Linked DNA regions of Stratiformator vulcanicus. Each later gene encodes a partner of the first gene's protein in a complex. Links are inferred from orthologs where the notes say so. Each region holds a gene or a part of one and is shown in the gene's direction. Other genes may lie near its edges. The genes, in order: pnp, Pan189_RS08040 and rny.

The links.
Region 2: pnp (region 1) and Pan189_RS08040 share a complex: the UniProt entries of both Bacillus subtilis proteins name them as parts of the possible RNA degradosome complex. The link is inferred for Stratiformator vulcanicus from one-to-one orthologs.
Region 3: pnp (region 1) and rny share a complex: the UniProt entries of both Bacillus subtilis proteins name them as parts of the possible RNA degradosome complex. The link is inferred for Stratiformator vulcanicus from one-to-one orthologs.

The regions. Positions count from the first base shown.
Region 1 is NZ_CP036268.1:273,602-278,583, forward strand. The notes cover bases 1,392-4,298. They hold pnp (polyribonucleotide nucleotidyltransferase), read left to right. Parts: upstream 1,392-1,721; coding sequence 1,722-3,875; downstream 3,876-4,298. Other genes in these bases: rpsO (30S ribosomal protein S15), read left to right, coding at 1,392-1,548; Pan189_RS01080 (two-component system sensor histidine kinase NtrB), read left to right, coding at 3,966-4,298. Also shown: Pan189_RS01060 (NfeD family protein), read left to right, coding at 1-682; Pan189_RS01065 (hypothetical protein), read left to right, coding at 719-988; more of rpsO, read left to right, coding at 1,279-1,391; more of Pan189_RS01080, read left to right, coding at 4,299-4,685. UniProt on the Bacillus subtilis protein: Involved in mRNA degradation. Catalyzes the phosphorolysis of single-stranded polyribonucleotides processively in the 3'- to 5'-direction. Necessary for competence development in Bacillus subtilis.
Region 2 is NZ_CP036268.1:2,063,678-2,068,632, reverse strand. The notes cover bases 613-3,492. They hold Pan189_RS08040 (6-phosphofructokinase), read left to right. Parts: upstream 613-1,290; coding sequence 1,291-2,694; downstream 2,695-3,492. Other genes in these bases: Pan189_RS08035 (hypothetical protein), read right to left, coding at 2,872-3,492; rpmA (50S ribosomal protein L27), read left to right, coding at 762-1,016. Also shown: Pan189_RS08050 (hypothetical protein), read left to right, coding at 1-603; more of Pan189_RS08035, read right to left, coding at 3,493-4,827. UniProt on the Bacillus subtilis protein: Catalyzes the phosphorylation of D-fructose 6-phosphate to fructose 1,6-bisphosphate by ATP, the first committing step of glycolysis.
Region 3 is NZ_CP036268.1:3,066,875-3,071,844, reverse strand. The notes cover bases 2,076-4,970. They hold rny (ribonuclease Y), read left to right. Parts: upstream 2,076-2,699; coding sequence 2,700-4,241; downstream 4,242-4,970. Other genes in these bases: hemG (protoporphyrinogen oxidase), read right to left, coding at 4,271-4,970. Outside these bases: Pan189_RS11970 (MFS transporter), read right to left, coding at 1-705; tRNA lysidine(34) synthetase TilS, read right to left, coding at 879-1,880. UniProt on the Bacillus subtilis protein: Endoribonuclease that initiates mRNA decay. Initiates the decay of all SAM-dependent riboswitches, such as yitJ riboswitch. Involved in processing of the gapA operon mRNA, it cleaves between cggR and gapA.

The DNA.
Region 1 (4,982 bases):
TACCGACTTCGCCATGGCGGTGTTGGTCGGGCTTGGAATCATTCTCATTTATCTGGAGCTCCACTTTCTAACGGGGCTGCTGGGCATTCTGTCGGCACTGTGTTTCTCGCTGTTCTTCTGGGCGCGGTTCCTTGGAGGGACGGCTGATTGGTTGGAGGTCGTGCTGTTCGGCCTCGGCATCGCGTGTCTGGCGATGGAATTTTTCGTGATCCCCGGGTTCGGTGTGTTCGGGGTGTCGGGGGGACTGCTCATTCTCGGATCGCTGGTCATGGCGACGCAGACATTCGGCAACATCGAACCGGGCTCCGACTTCAATCAAATGGCAAACAACGTCGGCTGGCTCGGGGCGGCGCTCGCCACGACGATTCTCATAGGAATGGTCACGAGTCGGTTCCTGCCGCACATCCCGCTGTTCCGCGCTATGATTCTGGCTCCGCCCGGTGCCGAACTAGCCGACGTCAACGAGCCGCGACTCGACCCGAGCCTCACGGTCGGCCCCGATAGTCTGATGTCGCTGATCGGTCGCACCGGCAAAGCCGCCACGACGCTGCGGCCAAGCGGAAAGGCCCTGATCGAAGGCGACTACGTCGACGTGGTCAGCGACGGCGGCTACATCGACGCGGATGCCGAAGTCGAGGTCGTCGGCGTGGAAGGGAATCGCGTGATTGTGCGCGAGGCGTGATGGGAGGTGGGAGAGCGAGAGAGTCGGGGGCGTGTAATGAATACCTACACATTTGACCTGATTGTCGATGGATTCGACGTGATGTCCGACAACTTTGCGGATCGTTTGTATGAATCGAGCGACTTTGATCTGACGCCTGGAATCAGGAACAGTCGACCGGAAATCGGATGTACGGTCGAGGCGACTTCGTTCGGACAAGCGGTGCAAATCGCGATCACAGCGGTGAAGCAAGCCGAACCTTCCGCAAAAATCGTCAGCTTGCAGATCGATGGCGAAGACCTGTCGCCCCTGATCGGTGCCGGGTAAGTCCGAAACGGGTGGCCCGCCGGGTCGCGCAGCGACAAGATGCCGTTCGAAAACCTTCCGAGTAAGGGGAACGGCTGATTTTGTTTGGAATCGGCTCGAGCAGCATCTTGTGCCTGTCGGCACCCGGCCGATTCATTGCCGGGCCGCCAATTCCCCCGACTCCCCCGCTCTCCAGCGTCTGTTCTCCCCGTTGCGTTGCATCTTACGTCGTGGTTGCTACAGTACCGCCTTGACGCGAAGACAATTGGGAAAAGTTGTGGCCGGGGTTCGGCCGAATTCAGAGGGTTTGCATGTCGATCACCAGAGAAAAGAAACAAGAAGTGATCGGAGAGTACCGGCAGAGCGAGTCCGACACGGGCTCGTCTGAGGTGCAGGTCGCTGTGCTTTCGCACCGAATTAAGGCGCTGACGGAACATTTGCGGACCCATCAGAAGGACCATTCGAGCCGACGTGGTTTGCTCCAATTGGTCAGCCGCCGGCGTCGCTTGCTCAATTATCTTCACCGGACCGCGCCGGAAACGTACCGGTCGCTGATCGACAGCCTTTCGCTCCGTCGCTAGTGGCTTTGAGCCTGGCATTGGGGCGAGCGTCGATTTTTTGTTGTGTTCGCGATGCGCTCGGCGCATCGCGATCGTGTCGGTTGTCATTGTCCCCCGCCGCCTTTTGATTGTGACCCCGGAAGAATGTGTTGCCCGGGGGTGAGGCGGCGTTTGTCGGCGAAGAAAGTAAATTCGTGAGTGATCAAAGCCCGTTTCCGCAGCCCGTCTCCGTCGAACGTGAAATCGGCGGCCGCACCTTCAAACTGACCACCGGCGAGATCGCCAAGCAGGCCAGTGGTGCCGTCCTCGTTCAATTCGGCGACACCGTCCTGTTTGTCGCCGCCCAGCACGGCCCGCCGCGGCCGGGCATCGATTTCTTCCCCCTGCAGGTCGATTATCGCGAGCGTCTCGCTGCCGCAGGTAAGTTCGCTGGTGGGTTTCTGAAGCGCGAAGGTCGCCCGACCACGCGAGAAATTCTGACCGCCCGCGTCACCGACCGGCCGCTGCGTCCGCTGTTCCCCAAAGGTTACAAAGACGAGATTCAAGTTCAGGCCAACGTGCTCTCGTCGGATGGCGAGAACGACCCGTCGCCGCTGTGTGCGACCGGGGCCAGCACCGCTTTGATGATTGCCGAAGAAGTGCCGTTCGGCGGGCCGATTTCCTCGGTTCGTGTCGGACGGGTCGACGGCGAACTCGTGCTCTTCCCGACGCACGAAGAGATGATGGGCAGCGACCTCGATCTCACCGTCGCAGGCAGCAAAGAATCGGTCTTGATGATCGAGGGCTTTGCCAACCAGCTTCCCGAAGCGGAGATGGCCGAGGCGATCATGTTCGCCCACGAATCGTGCGTCGAACTGTGCGAATTGCAGTTCGACCTGATGAAGGCTGTCGGAATTGAGCCGACGAAGTTCGAAGGGCCGCCTGAGAATCCTTTCACCAGTACGCTGCAGGAGAAAGCGTACGACAAGGTGAAAGAGGCGAAGACCTCCGGCAACAAGCAGGAGCGGGCCGACAAAGTCTCGGAAATCAAAGACGGTCTCGTTTCGGAACTCTTCCCGGAAGATGCCGAAGAGACCTCGGACGGCAACACCAAGGCGCAGTTCAAAGAAGCCTTCTACAAGCTCGAAGCCAAGGTCGTGCGTGACCTGTTGCTCGAAGGCAAACGTCTCGATGGCCGATCGCCGGACGACCTCCGCGCCGTCGACAGTCGCGTCAGCCTTCTGCCCCGCGTGCACGGGTCGGCGCTGTTCACCCGCGGCGAAACGCAATCGATGATGACCGTCACGCTGGGCACCTCACGCGATCAACAACGCGTCGATGGCTTGTTCGGCGAATCGGCTGAGCGGTTCATGCTGCACTATTACTTCCCGTCCTATTCGGTCGGTGAAGTTCGCCCTATCCGTGGGCCGGGGCGTCGGGAAATCGGGCACGGCGTTCTTGCCGAACGCAGCGTTTTTCCGGTCATCCCGAAGGCCGAGAAATTTCCCTACACGATCCGCTGCATCTCTGACATCACCGAATCGAACGGCTCCAGCTCGATGGCGAGCGTCTGTGCCGCCACGCTCGGTTTGATGGATGCCGGCGTGCCGATTCTGCAGCCGGTCGCGGGTATCTCGATCGGAATCGTGAAAGAGTCGAACGACAAGTACACCCTCCTGACCGACATCATGGGGGATGAAGACCACTTCGGCGACATGGACTTCAAGGTCGCCGGTACGCAAAAGGGCATCACCGGGATTCAGCTCGATCTTAAGATCGACGGCATCTCCGAGCAGATCATCAAAGACACGCTCGTGCAGGCCCGCAAGGCCCGCATCGAATTGCTTCGCGTGATGCTCTCGGCGATTCGCCGGCCCCGCGGCGAAATCTCCTCCTTCGCCCCGCGGCTGCTGCAAATTAAGATCGACCCCGAAAAGATCGGCCTGCTCATCGGCCCGGGTGGCAAGACCATTCGCGCCATTCAGGAAGAGTCGGGCGCAACGCTCGACGTTGAAGATGACGGCACTGTCACGATCGCCGCCAACAACGGCGAAGCAGCCGAGGCGGCCCTCGCCCGTGTTGAAGCCCTCACCGAAGAAATTAAGGTCGGCCGCATCTACGAAGGCACCGTCAGCAGCATTAAAGACTTCGGAGCCTTCGTCGAAATCGCTCCGGGCAAAGACGGGCTGTGTCACATCAGCGAACTCTCCGACGGGTTCGTGAAGAACGTCACCGACATCTGCAAAGTCGGCGATAAACTGCGTGTCAAAGTCATCGCGGTCGATGAGCAAAACCGCGTGAAGCTGTCTCGCAAGGCCGTGATGGAAGAAGAGTCGGACGGCGACGGCGGAGACGACGAGGAGGAATAATTCCTCCCGATTCGCACGGAAGCGCCTCGCTTCATCCGAAGTCGATCTTAATTTCGTTATTAAGATCGGACCGAGTTTTGAGGGCATACCGTGGCTGCCGAGCAGAAGACCGTCGACGCGACCGAGGAGCTGCGATCTCGCTATCACGAGATCGCGGCGCTCGCCGGAGGTTTCGCCCATGAGTTGCGAAATCCCCTCTCGACAATGGGCCTGCACCTCGAGATTCTCGCCGAAGAACTGAGCCCGCCGGGCGACTCGCGTGACCATCGGCTGCTGGAACGGGTTAAGAAAATTCGCGGCGAGTGTGGTCAGCTCGATCATATTCTGAAGGCGTTTCTCGACTTCGCCCATGCCGGGCAGCCGCAATTGCAGCCGGGCGATCTCAGCTCGGTGGTGGGCGACTTCGTCGAATACTTTCGTCCGCGGGCCGAGCGGGCCGGTCTTGATCTTCGGCCTCACCTCGACCAGTCGCTGCCGTCGGTTGAAGTCGACCCGACGTTGATTAATCAGATGCTCCTGAATCTGGCTTTAAACGCCTCTCAGGCGATGCCGGATGGGGGAACGTTGGAACTCATCACGCGGCTCGGCATGGATGGCATCGAATTATTCGTGATCGACAACGGCCCCGGCATCGACGAGGCGACCCGCGACCGGATGTTCGAACCGTTCGTTTCTACCAAACCCGAAGGCAGCGGGCTGGGCCTGCCGACCGTCGCCCGCATCGTCGCCGCCCACGGCGGCACGATCGAGTGCGAAAGCGAACCGGGCAAAGGGACTCGATTTCGCGTGTGGTTACCGACAAGCGATTAAGACGCAGTCATCAGCCGGACCGGCAATGCAACAGGGGTAGCCAGGCCAATTGTGGCCGGGTCGCGAAGCGACAAGAGCACTCAGGTTGAGATCTCCCTGCCAGTCCGGCGTCCAATGTTAATTGTGGTCGGCAGCTGCATGCTCTGGCGGCTGCGCCGCACGGACGGTGTCCGTGCCACTCGGAGATTGGATCAACGCCTACCCAATTCAAGTGTGGCCCGGACATCGTCCGGGTCGCGAAGCGACTAGAGCACTCACGTTTAGATTTCCCTGCTGATCAGGCATCAAATTTTAGTT
Region 2 (4,955 bases), 1.8 Mb from region 1 along the record:
ACCGAAGAACTGATTTGGTATCTTGTTTATCGGGTGAAAAATCGAGCGCTGAAGACTCCGCCGGAAACGCCCGACCTTGATCCCGTCAACGTCTACGACGATCCGCCGGGTCCGTCGCTGATCATTCCTCGGTTTCTGCTCGTCACGCAGGATGGGGACGCCCCCGTTTCACACTTCGACGTGACTATTCCCGAAGCCCAAGCCGCGATCGAGCGGCGAGAGATGCGGGGCGATCTGAAGGACACGAAACTCAATAATTCCGTCTCGATCGTGCAACCGATTCCGAAACGGCTCGCCGAAGGCGAAAAGCCGGATCGTGACGACGTGATTTACGGGGTCGCCATGTGGCGCAACATCGATCCGGAAACCGACTTTTTCCGTGTCGCGCTCGAAGGGTTCTCGAACGGTTACCAAGAGATGAAGGGTCCCGGCGGGCAGCCGATGATCCTGCGACGGGTCTTGGTGCAAGACTTCTGGCGGCCCGGCGACCAATTTGAAGAAGAAGAGAAAGAATTTCAGTTCAAAGGCGGCCCGCGATGGCTCTACCTCCCCGACGAAGAATTGCGGCAGGAAGGCAAAGTCGATCTCGGGAGTGGGTCCTGAAGTTCAGCGCCGAACAGCCCGTGACTGATCGGACGTTCGGCTCCGTTCGGTCGCGATTGCTGAATTCGGTTGAAATTTCGCGAGAAGTCTGCGATTCTCCCCCGCTCGCCGCAGGGCATTCCTTTTGACGTTTTCAGCGATTTTCGGACGCGACGGCTATGGCACATAAAAAGGGACAGGGCTCGAGCCGGAACGGTCGGGATTCGAATGCCCAACGACGGGGCATCAAAAAGTTCGGCGGCCAATCGGTCATCGCCGGGAACATTATCGCCCGGCAGTGCGGCACGAAGTGGCATCCCGGCATGAACGTCGGCATGGGTCGCGACTACACGATTTTCGCCCTGTGCGACGGACACGTCTATTTCGACCGCAAAGGTCGGCGGATCAATGTTGAGCCGGTTGAGGTCGCTTAGGCCGACATTGCGGCTGCTCATCCGTTGCTCCCTCGTTTTCGCGTGAAATCGGTGATTCGCCGATTGAATTCCCCCGCAGCCAGTGGGTATTCTCCCTACTCACGGTGGCTCGCACGCAGTCCGCTCGCCCGCCCTCGATCCGCCGTCATGTTTCTCTCCGCTTTCCGTGCAATTGAGCGTGTGTAACGTCACTGTCGCGTCGTCGGCCAAATCGTTTTTGCGTTAGTTCGCGCTCGTCGCCTCAGTCAAATTACCCGCGGGATAGGTTCGAGCTATGCGACGTATCGGCGTCTTGACCGCGGGAGGCGATACGCCCGCGTTGAACGCGACCATTTACGGGGTCGTCGAACGGGCCAATCAACTCGGCGTCGAGGTTATCGGAATCATCAAAGGGTTCGGCGGAATGGTCGACCCGCGGATCCCGCACCTGCGGCTCAATCCGCTCCGAACGACGATTCCCGAATTGCGACCCGACATCGGCGGCACGATTCTCGGGGCCTCGCGGACCTATATCGACAAGAACGAAAAAGAGCTGCTCAAGGCGGTCGTGGCGCGGCTGCGTCGGCTCGGGATCGAAGGCATTATCTGCGTCGGCGGCGACGGCACGATCAACGGCCTGCAACCGATCTCCGACTTCATTCCCTGCGCGCTGGCCCCCAAGACGATCGACAACGATTTGGGCCTAAATTACATCGAAGAGCCGAACGACTGGGAACTCATCGAGACACCCGGCCACAAATCGAAGTATTCCCGCATTTACAGCCGGACCGAGCTCGAATTGGCCGACATCGTCAACTACGCCACGCCCGGTTACGCGACCGCCGTGTTTGTGGTTGCGCAGGCGATCGAACGGACCCGGACGACAGCCGAAAGTCACCGGCGAATCGCCATCGTCGAGGTGATGGGACGCGATTCAGGATACATCGCGCTCGGCTCAGCCTACGGCCAGCCCGACATCATCCTCGTTCCGGAAATCCCGATCGACATTGAGCGGCTCGAACGGCGCGTCCGTGAAATCTACGAGCTGCAAAAGCACGTGGTCATCGTGGTCGGTGAAGGCGTCCGGGACGAAGAAGGACATCAGCTCGGCGCGAAGTCGGCCAGCGTCGATCCGGCCGGCAACATTCAATTCACCGGAGCGAGCGAAGCGCTACAACAAATTCTGATTGAACGACTGGGCGACGGATACTTCCAGCACCGGCGACGACACGACAACGCCAAGCAGGCGATTTTCACGCGTAAAGTCGGTCACACGCAGCGGGGCGGACGCCCGATTATGTTCGACCGTTTTTACGCCACGCAGCTCGGCGGCAAAGCGACCGAATTACTGGTCCACGGTCGCAACAATCATATCGCGACGCTGCAGTACTCACCCGAGCACGGTTTCAAGCTCGACTCGATCGCGGCCAACAAACTGCGGGACCGCTGGGGCCAGATTCACGCCCGGACGCTCCATCCGTATCTGTACGACGAGAAGAAATTTCAGCCATCGAAATTCGGGCGGGCTTATCTCAAGCCGATCTTCACTCAGGCTCTCGGTCGCGACGACGTTGAACACCTGCTCAACGACGCGTTCAATCCGGGAAAGCTCTCGATGGTTTACCCCAGCGTAAACGTCGACATCCACAAACGGCTCGAGCACCTCGAAGCCGACGGCATCGATCCCGACCCCATCTGAGCTTCGCGGTTCGATACGCCAACGCCATCAATTCGACGGAGTCGCCGATCGGCCGAGTCGCGCACCGATTCCGCTAGAAGCGATTTCAATACCAGCCAGAGCCGATGGTCGATCAACCGGCAATTTTCCCGACGGCTTGCGCCTCGGGCTTGTATGTTGAGCGATTTGAAACCGCTATTAATGTTGAGCGCGGTTGGTTTCGACCTTTCCCGCCGTCCGCTCGATTCCCGGTTGAGTCGGCAAGCCAATCATTTCCTCTGATGTCGTATATCCGACAGGCACGACCTGCCGATTGGTTTGAACATCGCCGCGCGTTCGTCGCTGCAGCGAACCGGCGGCGATCATGTCTTTAAGAGCCTGCTTGAGTTCGGCTTGCTGATGCGCCGCGGGCCCGGCAACGGCGACGAGTTCGTCGATGCGGAAGTCTTCACCCTCGCGAATCAGCTTGACCGCGCCGCCGCTCGATGAGTCGCCGAATTTAACTTTGACGGCTTCGCTTCCGATCTCGAGGGAGGCCAAGGGTTGTTTCAGCAGGGCCGCCACCGTTTTCGCTTCGCGTGGCGTCGCTCGCATCTGCGACCAGACCAGGCGATTAAATTCCGACGAGCATGTCTGCCGCACCATGTTGAGATCGTCCTGCTCAACACCTCGGCAAAACACGATGACGGGCAACGTGTGTTCCAATGTTTGTTTGAGTGAACGGGGTCGGTTCTCGACGGCCAGTTGCACATCGTTGACGCGAACCGCGCCCCCCTGATCGATCAGGTGATAGGTCGCCGCCACGCCCCCGTGCATCACGAGGTACTCGGTGACCGGACCACGATAGATGACGCGGTCGACGATTGGCGCTGAGTTTCGGACTTCATCCAACGGAAGTCGGTCGAGATCACCCGGCTTGACGTATTTCCACACGCGCTCCCGGAAGTCGTACGTCGAGGTTTGCGACAGGAGCGACAAATCGCCATCCGCGAGTGCCCCGGCAAACAGCAGCATGACGGCGTCGCCGGTGAGTGCCGAGGAAAGTCGCCGCTCTTCTTGATCGTTGGGTGAGAACAGCGTGACTTCGGAGACGCGAAACTTTCGACCGGTTGAGGAGTCATCGGCGCCGACTAAATCCAAGGCGATGACGACGCGACCGCCATCGGTCTGCGCGACCAATTCCGCACTCTCGTCAAGAAGATCGAGTGCAATTCGACCACGAGCCGCAGCCGCTTCGTCGAGACTGACCTTCGAAAGGTCCGCCGACTTCAGGCAGTGATTGAAAAATCGATCCGTCGCCGTCGACTGCAAACCATCGAGGTCCGCCGCGGTATAGGCGTCGAAAAATGAGTTACCGACATCGAGTGCTAAGGCAGCCTGATTCAGCGAATTCAGATGCAGTTTTTTGTCACGATCTTCGAACGCGATTTCGTCGACCAACCAAGTCGCGTTCCCGTCGCGTTTGAGCGACAGCAGGACCCGGCCTCCGGGGCGAGTCATTGTGACGACCGCGACCCCATCATCAATGGACGCTTCGGGCGAGAGATTTCGCTTCGAGAAGCCGTGGAACATGCGGTGCGCGAGCGCTTCGCGTTGGGCTTCCGGCAGTGCAGCAAAGTTCGACGCCAACGGTTCGGCGAGGGCAGACGTATCGCGCCCGCCGTCTTTATCGGCCCACTCTTCAACGAAATTTGAGACCGCCAGCAGCAGGGTCATCTGTTCGGTCACGCTGCGGGTGCTGGTCACGCCCTCGTTCACCCGCCGCATGAAGACATCGTCGACAACCCATCGACCGCCATGCCCGGACCGTGCGATTCGATACCGCATGGTCCGCGGAGGATTGCCGACCTCGACCGTTACGATTTTCTCCGGGATGTCTGGATCGGTCCAGTCGTCGTCCTGTAGATCGACGATCTCTTTGACCTCGAACTCGCCGGTCGGCAAGGAGAGTGACTTCAAATGGGTCAGAGCGTCCGGTTCGGGCAGAGCGACCGATTGAAAGCGTGGCGAGGATCGCTCGGTGAGCGCCTCGTAATCGCCTTCGGACAGCGCCTCGGCGAAGAGCCGAACGGTCCGTTTCTCGGAGAGACTCTGGCAGCCGACCGCGATCAGCGCGCAAAGGCCGATGAGCGCCGCGGTGAAGGGGCGTTGCATGCGCAATCATCCTGTCGATCCGGACGGATCGATTTGCTGGAAGTGCCGAAATGGCGATGGATTGGAAGTGAAGTGGAGAGAACGCCCGATATGGCACAATTGATACCGGCGGTCAATATCGAATCGGC
Region 3 (4,970 bases), 2.8 Mb from region 1 along the record:
TCCGACAACGAGCGCTCCGCCGATCCCGAATTCTCGCAACATGTCGCGATAACTGACGCCAGCGGCGACTCGTTCACTCTCCGGGAAGCTCTGGCCGATCAGCATGATGAAGTAGATTAAGGTCGGCAGGCCGATGACCCCGACTTTGACGGCCCACGGAGTGACCGACTCAGCACCGGCGTCGTAGGCATCCACCCCCATGACGAACAGACCGGTGACGACCAGTCCGGCCGGCCAGCCCGCGTGTAAAATGTTGAGCCATTTTGTTTTGGCATCACTGAACATCGTCGCGACGACCGGATTGATGAACGCTTCGACCGATCCATTCGCCAGCGAGACGATCAGGCTGCCCCAGTAGAGCAACTGGAAACCGACTTCTTTGTCTTCAACGTAGTAGGCGGTGACCGCCATCACGGTCCACGTTAAATGCCCGATGAAGGCGACGATCATCGCCGTCTTGTAGCCGATGCGATCGATGAACAGGCTGAACCCGATGATGCTGACCGCGAACGGCCAGATACCGATCCCGGCGAGCCGACCGGTCTCGGCCGGATCGAGACTGAACTCGGCGGCCCAGACATTCAACAGGCTTAATCGCCCGACGAACGCGAATGACGTTGTAATTAGGGCGATAAAGCAGCCCCAAAACAGGACTTGGTTGTGGCTGGGTTTCGCGGCAGCGGTGCTGCTCCCTTCGGCGCTCACGGGGCAGTCTCCTCAGTGGATGGTCAAGGATGGATGAACAAGTTGTGTGGACCGTTGGAATCGACTCAAAACGTCGAATCGACTTGAATCGATTCCGGTGACGCGTGATCAACACCGATGGCGGAGCGCAGTCTAAACGTGCCGCATGTTGAAATCCAGAAACGTCGATGAGTTCATTCGTTGGAACTGCGAATGCGACGAATCGCGATGACTCGGTCGACGTGACGGCGGGCCTCGACGAGGTCGGGGAGCGAAACGGCGGTGCGATTGCCGACGGTCACGTCCGCCAGGGCCTCCCACTCCGCCTTGCCCATCCCGGCGCGGGGCCAATTCGATTCGTTCCACAACACCACCCATACCTCGCGAATCAGATGCCTTGGTAGCGAGGCGATCGGTCCGGTCGCAACGACAAGGCGATCGGCTTCCCGCATGATCAACGCGGTCCGTGACTTCTCGATCGCGATGCTTCGCAGGGCCGCTTGGGCCTCCGAGGCCGTTTGCCCAAGACGCAACAAACTCTCCTCGATTGCCGGATTGTACTGCTGCGTCAGGAGCGGGATGAGTTGATGACGCAGTCGATTCCGAGTGAATCGTTCGTCGCGATTCGTCGAATCGACGAGAAATTGCTGCTCGCAGCTCTCGAGATAACGCAGGACCTCTGCCTTGCTGACGTCCAGCATCGGTCGGAGCAACTGAATCTTCTCATTCAGCGGCCGCATCTCCGGCATTCCGCCGAGCCCCTCCAAACCGGTCCCCCGGACGATGTGATGCAAGATCGTCTCGACCTGATCGTTGCGTGTATGAGCGGTGGCGACCGTCGGCAAATCCAGTTCATCGGCGAGAGCAGTCAGGTTCTCATATCGCAGTCGGCGGGCCGACTCCTCAAGCGATCCGGCTTCGCTCGCCATCGCCTGCGGGACATCCGCCGTCCGAATGTGGCACGCGATGCCGAGGCGTCGACATTCGTCAGCGACCCATGCGGCATCCTCGGATGATTCAGAGCGAAGTCGATGATCGACATGCGCGGCAGTCGGTGCGCCGCCGTGACTTGTGGCGGCGATTTCCGCGAGTGCCCTCAGCAGCGCGATGCTGTCTGGGCCGCCGGAAACGGCAACGAGCAACTGACGAGGCGAGAGTTCGAACCGGGCTAAGCACCGGCGAACGGTATCAATCATTGACGAAATTTTCGGACATGTCGCGGGTCGGAAATGAATTCACCGGTCACGTACTCGGAATAAGCCGGTCGAAAACACGAACGAAACCCCGCTCATTCGTTGCAAGATGTGGCGGAATGGCCGCGTCGATTGAACCTTTCCGCATCGACGAATACCATCTGCCCACGGACGGAACGGAGCCAATCGCGGCTTCCGACCGTCCGGCGAACGTGTTCCGGTCGACCATGAAACGTCGTCCGGCGTTGGGCCATCATCGATGGGGCGACGGTGTTCGCGGATTCCGCAAGTTAACCGGCTATGCCCGAATGGTCACGATATTCCTTATCATCCTTGTCACTTTTCTGGTGGCATTTTGGGCAACTGTCGACGCAGCAGACAACCGATCAGAGCGAAATCCAAGTAAGGACCGTGAGATGTCTCATCGCCTTGCGGACCACTTCGCCACTGAGATCAATCGATTCGGCGAGACAACTCGAATTTGGATCACCGACCAACCTGCTGATCGACTTACGACGCCGACGCTTGCGATAGCTTCGTCCCGCAGAAATTCCGATTTCGCCGGACGGGTCCCGATCCGCTGATTCCTGCTCCCCTCGCCTGAGACCTCTCGTCGGTCCGCGGTTCTATTTGCCGGGGCATCCCGAATAGCAGCGTCTGCTTCAGCAGTCGGCTCGCCGTTCGGTAGGTAACGATCTATTCGGATTCCGCCCTTTTTCTTCGGCGGCATCTGAAGTACCTCCGCCAAACATTTTAACCTTTGCCGCACGACGTATTCCCTGACGGGGACAGTGCTCGACGCGGCGAAGTTTGAGGCCGCAGATGAATGATTATGTGATCGGCGCCATCGCGCTCGTCGTGGGCTGTTTGCTGGGATTTTTCTTCGACCGGCTCCGTCGCGGGGCTGCCTATAAGGATCGCGACGCGATTCTCGCCGATGCCGAGCGGGAAGGCCAAAATTTGCTCAAGTCGAAAGAGCTTGAGGCCAAAGAGCTTCTGCTGAAGCGTCGCGAAGAGGCGGAAAAAGAACTCGATCAGGATCGCGACGAGCTCCGCCGACAGGAGAAACGCCTCGATAAACGTGAGGCGATGCTTGATGAATCGCAGGAGGCGTACCTCAAAAAAGAACGGATGCTCGAAACGCAGCAGAAGAAGATTTCCGATCGCGGCAAGGCGATGGATAGCCGGCAGAAAGAACTCGATCGCGTGCTGCGGGAAGAGCAGGACCTGCTGCACAAGATCAGCGAACTCGACAAGCCCAAGGCGACCGAGTTGCTCTTGGATCGGCTGGACAAGCAATTGCGGGACGAGACGGGCGCTTTGCTGTTGAAGCATCAGTCGGAAATTAAAGAGCAATGCGATCAGCAGGCCCGAGAAATCATCGGCATGGCGGTCCAGCGTTACGCCGCGCCGCACACATCCGAAACGACAGTCTCAACGGTCGACATCCCCAGCGACGAGATGAAAGGCCGCATTATCGGTCGCGAGGGGCGAAACATTCGCGCCTTCGAGAAAGCGACCGGAGTCGATGTCGTGGTCGACGATACACCGGGGGTCGTGGTGGTCTCCGCCTTCGACAGCGTCCGCCGGGAGATCGGCAAACTCGCGTTGCAAAAGTTAATCGAAGATGGCCGCATTCACCCGACGCGGATCGAAGAGGTCGTCGAAGAGACGCAGAAAGAAATGGACGCCCACATTCGCAAGATGGGAATCGAGGCCTCACAGGAAGCCGGCCTGACCGGGCTGCACGAAAAGATTCTTGACCTGATGGGGCGACTGCAGTTCCGGACCAGTTACAGCCAGAACGTGCGGCGGCACTCGATCGAAGTCGCTCACCTGACCGGCCTGATGGCCGAGCAACTCGGACTCGACGGTGATATGGCCCGCCGTTGTGGATTCTTACATGACATCGGCAAAGCGGCCGATCACGAGATGGAAGGCGGGCACCCCGCCGTCGGTGCCGAACTTCTGAAGCGATATGGCGAAGGCGACGAGGTCGTTCACGCCGCCCGCGGACATCACGACGACATTCGGCCGGAGTATATCTTCACCGTGCTCGTCGCCGCGGCCGATGCGGTCTCGGCAGCGCGGCCCGGCGCGCGGCGCGAGACCTTGGAGAAATACGTTCGCCGACTCGAAGAGTTGGAAGCGCTCGCCAACGGTTTCCCCGGCGTCGACCACTGCTACGCGGTGCAGGCGGGGCGTGAGATTCGAATCGTCGTCGACGCGACCGCCGTTAATGATCGCGAGGCCGCGAAGATGAGCAAAGAAATTGCCGATGCGATCGAACAGACGCTGACATACCCCGGCGAAATTAAAGTCTCGGTTCTGCGTGAGACTCGAAGCATTGAATTCGCGCGCTGATTCAGTATGTCGGGTTACGACCGGTCTGTTTAAATTGCGTTCAGAATCTTCATCGCGGCTTGCTCGGCGTTCTCGACGACGTCGGGCAGCCCCACGCCGCGATAGGCGTTCCCTGCCACGGCGAGGGTCGGGAAGTCGGCGAGTCTGAGATCAATCTGATCGACACGTTCGCAGTGGCCGAGGTTGTATTGCGGCATCGCCTGATCCCATCGCACGACGCGCGACAGGAGAGGTTCCGCCCGCAATCCGAAAATCGCATCGAGTTCGTGCAGCGTGATGTGGAGCAGCTCTTCATTGCTGTTCTTTAAGATTTCCGGATGCATTGCGCCGCCAAGAAATGTTCGCAGCAGGATCGTGCCCTCCGGCGCGCGGCCCGGAAACTTGCGCGATGTGTAAGAGATCGCAAGCGGTTTGCGGTGTTCCAAGGATGGTATCACGAGGCCGAAGGCGTCCATCGGGTTATTGATATCTTCAAGTCGATGGCACGTCACCACCACCGCGCTCGACGCATATTCGATCCCGTCGAGCAGATCGGCCGTCTTTTCATCGATCTGCCTTAATAGCTTGGCCGTTGTTTGAGCCGATGCCGCCATTAAGACGCCATCAAACGTTTCTGCCGGGGCGTTTTCGGTCGAGATAATATAACCGTCTTCGGTGTGATCGATTCCTTGGATCGGTGTCGACGTTTTAATTATCGCCCGGTCAGCAACTTGTTCAGCCAGTCGTCCG